Regions from separate parts of the Rhodoferax sp. SPJ4 genome, predicted to be linked through region 1. Evidence: riboswitches for the same ligand, from Rfam matches in the RefSeq annotation. Region 1 holds a riboswitch; the other holds the start of a gene.
The links. A riboswitch is a leader RNA that binds a small molecule or an ion and turns the genes downstream of it on or off. The one in region 1 is predicted to bind S-adenosylhomocysteine.
Positions count from the first base shown of each region.

Region 2: another riboswitch for S-adenosylhomocysteine. It lies ahead of ahcY (adenosylhomocysteinase); the one in region 1 lies ahead of metH (methionine synthase).

Region 1 is NZ_JBYZMN010000003.1:337,671-341,069, forward strand. Features, by position in the region: gene recQ (DNA helicase RecQ) at 1-70, opposite strand, end outside; gene AC4BAR_RS12770 (homocysteine S-methyltransferase family protein) at 198-1,280, shown strand; gene AC4BAR_RS12775 (cyclic nucleotide-binding domain-containing protein) at 1,297-1,893, opposite strand; S-adenosyl-L-homocysteine riboswitch at 1,924-2,006, shown strand; gene metH (methionine synthase) at 2,061-3,399, shown strand, end outside.
Region 2 is NZ_JBYZMN010000001.1:149,165-152,563, forward strand. Features, by position in the region: gene AC4BAR_RS00685 (winged helix-turn-helix domain-containing tetratricopeptide repeat protein) at 1-571, opposite strand, end outside; gene AC4BAR_RS00690 (group I truncated hemoglobin) at 730-1,089, shown strand; S-adenosyl-L-homocysteine riboswitch at 1,151-1,240, shown strand; gene ahcY (adenosylhomocysteinase) at 1,314-2,750, shown strand; gene AC4BAR_RS00700 (TlyA family RNA methyltransferase) at 2,898-3,399, shown strand, end outside.

The sequences.
Region 1 (3,399 bases):
CGATGGCCTGCTGCGGGCCGCGGAAGGCGCTGTAGCCAAACACCTCGCGCAGGATGGATTCAAAAGCCAAGGGGTGGGCTGCTCTGGGTCGGGGTCAATGGAAAGGGGGAGTGCGGCCGCCGGCAAAACCTGGGCCGCTGCCGGGGGCACCGCGCATGAATTGTCGGCCCAAACCGGGGGCTTTCTACAATCGGGGCATGAAGCCGCTCCACTACACCCGTGCCCAGCAACTGCCCGCCATCCTCGGCGAGCGCATCGCCATCCTCGACGGCGCCATGGGCACGATGATCCAGCGCTTCAAGCTGGGAGAGGCCCAGTACCGCGGCGCCGGCTACACCGGCCCGGGCGCGCAGGGCGAGCGGTTCACCGACTTCCACCGCGACGTCAAGGGCAACAACGAACTGCTGAGCCTGACCCGGCCCGACGTGATCCGCGACATCCACGAGCGCTACCTGGCCGCCGGCGCCGACCTGATCGAGACCAACACCTTCGGCGCCACCACCGTCGCCCAGGCCGACTACGACATGGCCGGTCTGGCCCGCGAGATGAATCTCGTGTCGGCCCAGCTGGCCCGCGCCGCCTGCGACAAATACAGCACGCCGGACAAGCCGCGCTTTGTGGCCGGCGCCCTGGGCCCCACGCCCAAGACCGCCAGCATCAGCCCCGACGTGAACGACCCCGGCGCGCGCAACGTCAATTTCGAGGAGCTGCGCGCGGCTTATTACGAGCAGGTCGAGGCGCTGGTGGAGGGCGGCAGCGACGTGCTGCTGGTGGAAACCATTTTCGACACCCTGAACGCCAAGGCCGCGCTGTTCGCCATCGAGGAGTTTTTTGCCAACACCGGCGAGCGGCTGCCGCTGATCATCAGCGGTACCGTGACCGACGCCTCCGGCCGCATCCTCAGCGGCCAGACCGTCACCGCTTTCTGGCACAGCGTGCGCCACGCCCGCCCGCTGGCGGTGGGCCTGAACTGCGCCTTGGGTGCGGCGCTGATGCGGCCCTACATCCAGGAGCTGGCCAAGGCCGCGCCCGACACCTTCATCAGCTGCTACCCCAACGCCGGCCTGCCCAACCCGATGAGCGACACCGGCTTTGACGAAACCCCCGACGTGACCTCGCGCCTGCTGCAAGAGTTCGCGGCCGAAGGCCTGGTCAACATCGTGGGGGGCTGCTGCGGCACCACGCCGGAGCACATCGGAGCCATCGGCCAGGCGGTGGCGCCACAGAAGGCCCGCTCGGTACAGCGCGGCTTTTTCTACAAAGAGCCGCAGGACGCCTGAGCGCCCCGCAGGCAGATCAGCTGGGCAACACCCGGTCGATCTCCTGCTGCATGGTGCGGGTGAGCATCACATAGCGGTTGAGCTTGTCGCTGGTGTCGCGCAGCCGCTGGCCCAGGCGGATGGCCACCGCCAGCAGCAATTTCGCGCTGATGGCCGGTTCTTGCTCCATCAGCGAGCGCAGCGCGTGGCGGGTCAGGATGGCGCAAACCAGCGAGCTGCTGGCGGTGCACGAGGCCGAGCGCATCTCCCCGTCCAGCAGGCCCATCTCACCGATCAGGTGGCCCGGCCCCAGCACATTGACGGTGGTGGGGGTGGTGCGACTGACCACAATGGTTTCCACCGTCACCTCGCCCTCCAGCACCAGCACCATGAAGTCGGTGCTGCGGTCGCCCTGGTGAATGAAGGTGTTGCCCTCGGCAATCCGCATGGGCAGCATATAGCTCACCACCACCCGCGATTCCTCGCGGCTGAGCTGCATCAGCGCGGTGGGCGCACGCAGCAAATCCACCGCCAATTCGGCCGTGGACGAGCCCTCCAGCGCCTTCAAGCGATGGCGCTGGGCCTCGGTGGGCGGAGGGGACTTGGGGGTGCGCTGGAACAGCTTGAAGGGCATCAGACAGGCATGATCGATTAAAATGACACTCGGTTCAAGGAGCGTTGCAGCGAAACCACCATGCGTTTCGTCAGGCTTGAACCTGCCCATTCTGCCAACGACGCTCGCCTGTTGCCCCAACCAGGTGAGTGATGACCGTGTCTGTTTCCCCTTCTTTTGTGCCGCCCATGCTGTTGTCGGGCCTGGAACCGGTGGCCATTGGCGTGGCCGCCGCCGAGGGCACGGCCCCCAGCGCCACCTTTGTCAACATCGGCGAGCGCACCAACGTCACCGGCTCCAAAGCCTTTGCGCGGATGGTCCTCAACGGCGACTTCGAGCAGGCGCTGGCGGTGGCCCGCCAGCAGGTGGAAAACGGCGCCCAGGTCATCGACATCAACATGGACGAGGCCATGCTCGACAGCCAGGCCGCGATGGTGCGGTTTCTGAACCTGATCGCCAGCGAGCCCGACATCGCCCGCGTGCCCATCATGATCGACAGCTCCAAGTGGAGCGTCATCGAGGCCGGCCTGCGCTGTGTGCAGGGCAAGGGCATCGTCAACTCCATCAGCATGAAAGAGGGCCTGGAGGAGTTCAAGCGCCAGGCCACGCTGGTCAAGCGCTACGGCGCGGCTGCGGTGGTGATGGCCTTTGACGAGCTGGGCCAGGCCGACACCTACCAGCGAAAAATTGAAATCTGCGAACGCGCCTACCGGGTGCTGGTGGACGAGGTGGACTTTCCGCCCGAAGACATCATCTTCGACCCCAACATCTTTGCCATTGCCACCGGCATCGAGGAACACAACAACTACGCGGTGGACTTCATCGAGGCCACGCGCTGGATCAAGGCCAATCTGCCGGGCGCCAAGGTCAGCGGCGGTGTGTCCAACGTGAGCTTTTCCTTCCGTGGCAACGACCCGGTGCGCGAAGCCATCCACACGGTGTTCCTGTACCACGCCATCCAGGCGGGCATGGACATGGGCATCGTCAACGCCGGCATGGTGGGCGTGTACGACGAACTGGAGCCCACATTGCGCGAGCGGGTCGAGGACGTGGTGCTGAACCGCCGTGCCGACTCGGGGGAGCGGTTGGTGGAAATTGCCGACAGCGCCAAGAGCGGTGCCAAGGACGAGAGCAAGAAGAACGAATGGCGCGTGGGCACCACCGTGGGCCAGCGGTTGAGCCATGCGCTGGTGCACGGTATCACCGACCACATCGTGCCGGACACCGAAGAGGCCTACCAGGCTATTCTGGCCAAGGGTGGTCGGCCGCTGCATGTGATCGAAGGCCCGCTGATGGACGGCATGAACGTGGTCGGCGACCTGTTCGGCCAGGGCAAGATGTTCTTGCCCCAGGTGGTCAAAAGCGCTCGCGTGATGAAGCAGGCGGTGGCCCACCTGCTGCCCTACATCGAGGCCGAAAAGCTGCTGATGGAAGCGGCCGGTGGGGATGTGAAACCCAAGGGCAAGATCATCATCGCCACGGTGAAGGGCGATGTGCACGACATCGGCAAGAACATCGTCACCGTGG
Region 2 (3,399 bases), on a different contig from region 1:
CGGCCGGGGCCATGCCGCGCCGCTGCAGCGCGAACATGGTGCCGTGGGACAGCACGAACAGGCTGCGCAGCTGGGCCAGGCCGGTGATGATGTCGCTGGCCAGCGCGTCGGCCATGCCGCCTGGTGCCACCTGCGGGGCGGACAGGTCGGTGAAGGGCATCACCGCCACCCGGGGGCGCGACCGGGCGAGCGGCCCGGCCGGTGGCACGGGGGCGGTGTCGGTCCAGACGCTGTTGGCCGGCGCGGGCGTGGCCACCAGCGGCGCCACGAAACGGTAGCCGCGGCGCTGCACGGTGGCGATGCAGGCCTGGGTCTGGCCATCGTCACCCACCGCCTGGCGGGCGGCCTTGATGCAGCTGCTCAGCGCCGATTCGCTGACCACCTTGCCGGCCCACAGGCGGTCCAGCAACTCGTCCCGTGGCACCACCCGGTCGCGGTGTTCGGCCAGGTAGGTCAGCAGCCGGAAGACCTGGGGCTCCAGGGGCACCGGCTGGCCGCCACGCCGCAGCGTGAACAGCGCCAGGTCCAGCACGCAATCCCCGAAGCGCAACAGGTGGCGGTCGTCAGCCATCGGGCCATCATACGAAGCGGGCTGGCGGCCATCAATCCTCCACGAGATCCCCACCGCTTCTCCATCGGTTCCGCAGGACTTCGCCGCGGCGGCGGCCTATCGTGGGCGTCAGGCCGGTCGGTGTGAGCGGCCGGTGTTCTCCCCTGAAAGGATTTGCCATGACCTCCCTGTACCAGCGCCTCGGTGAGGCCGCCGGCATTGCCCGCCTTGTGGACGATGCCATGGCGGCCCACCTGAGCAACCCCCTGATCAAGACCCGCTTCGAGGCTATCAAAGACCTGGAACATGCCAAGCGCATGGCCCGCGAGTTCTTTGCTGCCGGCGCCGGGGCGTCCCAGCCCTACACCGGCAAGGACATGGCCAGCGCCCACAAAGGCATGAACATCAGCGAGCAGGAGTACCTGGCGGCGATGGACGACATCCTCGGCGCGATGGCCAAGAACCGGCTGGACGACGCCACCAAGAACGAGGTGGTGGCCATTCTCTACAGCCTCAAGGGCCACATCATCCGCGGCTGAAGAAGCCGGCGGTCGTGCGCTTGTTCACGGCGCGCTGGCGCACGACTCCGTATAATCATGGCCATTCGAGGAGCGTTGCAGCGTCGGCCCAGCCCGGCGCGAGGCTCGAATCGGTGGCCCCGGCCACCCCAGGCAACGACGCTCATCCACGGTCTGTGTGATGGGCTTTTTCACCCCTTGTGCGCAGCCCGTGGTTTTTTCGAAACCTGTTTTGGAGCTGACCCATGAACGCACGCATCGCCCCCAACCTGTTGACCGACGCCTACATCGCCGACATCGGCCTGGCCGACTGGGGCCGCAAGGAAATCAAGATCGCCGAGACCGAAATGCCCGGTCTGATGGCCATCCGCGAGGAATTCGCCGCCGCCCAACCGCTCAAGGGCGCGCGCATCACCGGCTCGCTGCACATGACCATCCAGACCGCCGTGCTGGTGGAAACGCTGCAGGCCCTGGGTGCCCAGGTCCGCTGGGCCTCGTGCAACATCTTTTCCACGCAAGACCACGCCGCCGCCGCACTGGTGGCCAATGGCACGCCGGTGTTCGCCTACAAGGGCGAAAACCTGGACGACTACTGGAAATTCACCCACAACATTTTTGAGTTCCCCGGCGCCAAGGGCACGCCCGAAGAAGGCCCGAACATGATTCTGGACGACGGTGGTGACGCCACGCTGCTTATGCACCTGGGCACCAAGGCCGAGCAAGACATCTCGGTGCTGGCCAAGCCCGGCAGCGAAGAAGAAATCTGTTTGTTCAACAGCATCAAGGCCAAGCTGGCCGAAGACGGCAGCTGGTACAGCCGCCGCCTGAAGAACATCATCGGCGTGACCGAAGAAACCACCACCGGTGTGCTGCGCCTCAACGAAATGAGCGTCAAGGGCACGCTGGCACTGCGCGCCATCAACGTCAACGACTCGGTGACCAAGAGCAAGTTCGACAACCTCTACGGTTGCCGCGAATCGCTGGTCGACGCGGTCAAGCGCGCCACCGACGTGATGATCGCCGGCAAGGTGGCCGTGGTGGCCGGCTACGGCGACGTGGGCAAGGGCTCGGCCCAGGCCCTGCGCGCGCTGTCGGCCCAGGTCTGGGTGACCGAGATCGACCCCATCAACGCGCTGCAGGCCGCGATGGAAGGCTACAAGGTCGTGACCATGGACTACGCCGCCGACAAATGCGACATCTTCGTGTCGGCCACCGGCAACAAAAACGTCATCACCTACGACCACATGGCCAAGATGAAAGACCAGGCCATCGTCTGCAACATCGGCCATTTCGACAACGAGATCGATGTCGCTTCGCTGGAAAAGTGCACCTGGGAAGAGATCAAGCCCCAGGTCGACCATGTGATCTTCCCCGACGGCAAGCGCATCATCCTGCTGGCCAAGGGCCGGCTGGTGAACCTGGGCTGCGGCACTGGCCACCCCAGCTTTGTGATGTCGTCCAGCTTCGCCAACCAGACCATTGCGCAGATCGAGCTGTTCACCAAGCAGGCCGACTACGAAGTGGGCAAGGTGTACGTGCTGCCCAAGCACCTGGACGAGAAGGTGGCGCGGCTGCACCTGAAGAAGGTGGGCGCGATGTTGAGCGAACTCACCGACGAGCAGGCGGCTTACATCGGTGTGAGCAAAGCCGGCCCCTACAAAGCCAACACCTACCGTTATTGAGCGGCGCTACTGCGCGGCCGCATGACCGCGTTGCGGGTCCGTCCGTGAATCCTCACGACCCTCAAGGTCGCTCCGGTTCACGGCGCCTCCCGCGCCTTGCCCTGCACCCGCTCGCTACGCGCCTTGAGGCCGTCGGAAGAAAACTGAATGCGCATTGACCAACTCCTCGTGGAGCGCGGCCTGGCCTCGTCCCGTTCGCAAGCCCAGCGGCTGATTGCCGCGGGGGTGCAGTGGCGCGCCGGTGCGGCGGGCGTGGCGCCCTGGAAAAAGGTGGCGAAGAACGGCGACGAGGTGCCGGCGGCGGCCGAGATCGAATTGCTGGACCTGGCCGAGGCCCGCTATGTGTCGCGCGGCGGGCTCAAGCTCGAAGGTGCGCTGCGCAGCCTGGGTCTGGATCCGGCGGGGCAGCGCTGCCTGGACGTGGGGCAGAGCACCGGTGGTTTCACCGACTGCCTGCTGCAGGCCGGCGCGGCCCAGGTCATCGGTGTCGATGTCGGCCATGGCCAGCTGCACGAACGGATGCGCCAGGACGCCCGGGTGGTCTGCGTCGAGGGCGTCAACGCCCGCGCGCTGAGCGCCGAGGCGCTGGTCGAGGCCTGCGAGGAGGCGCTGTCCGAACGGGTCGAGGACGTCGAAGACAACGCCACCC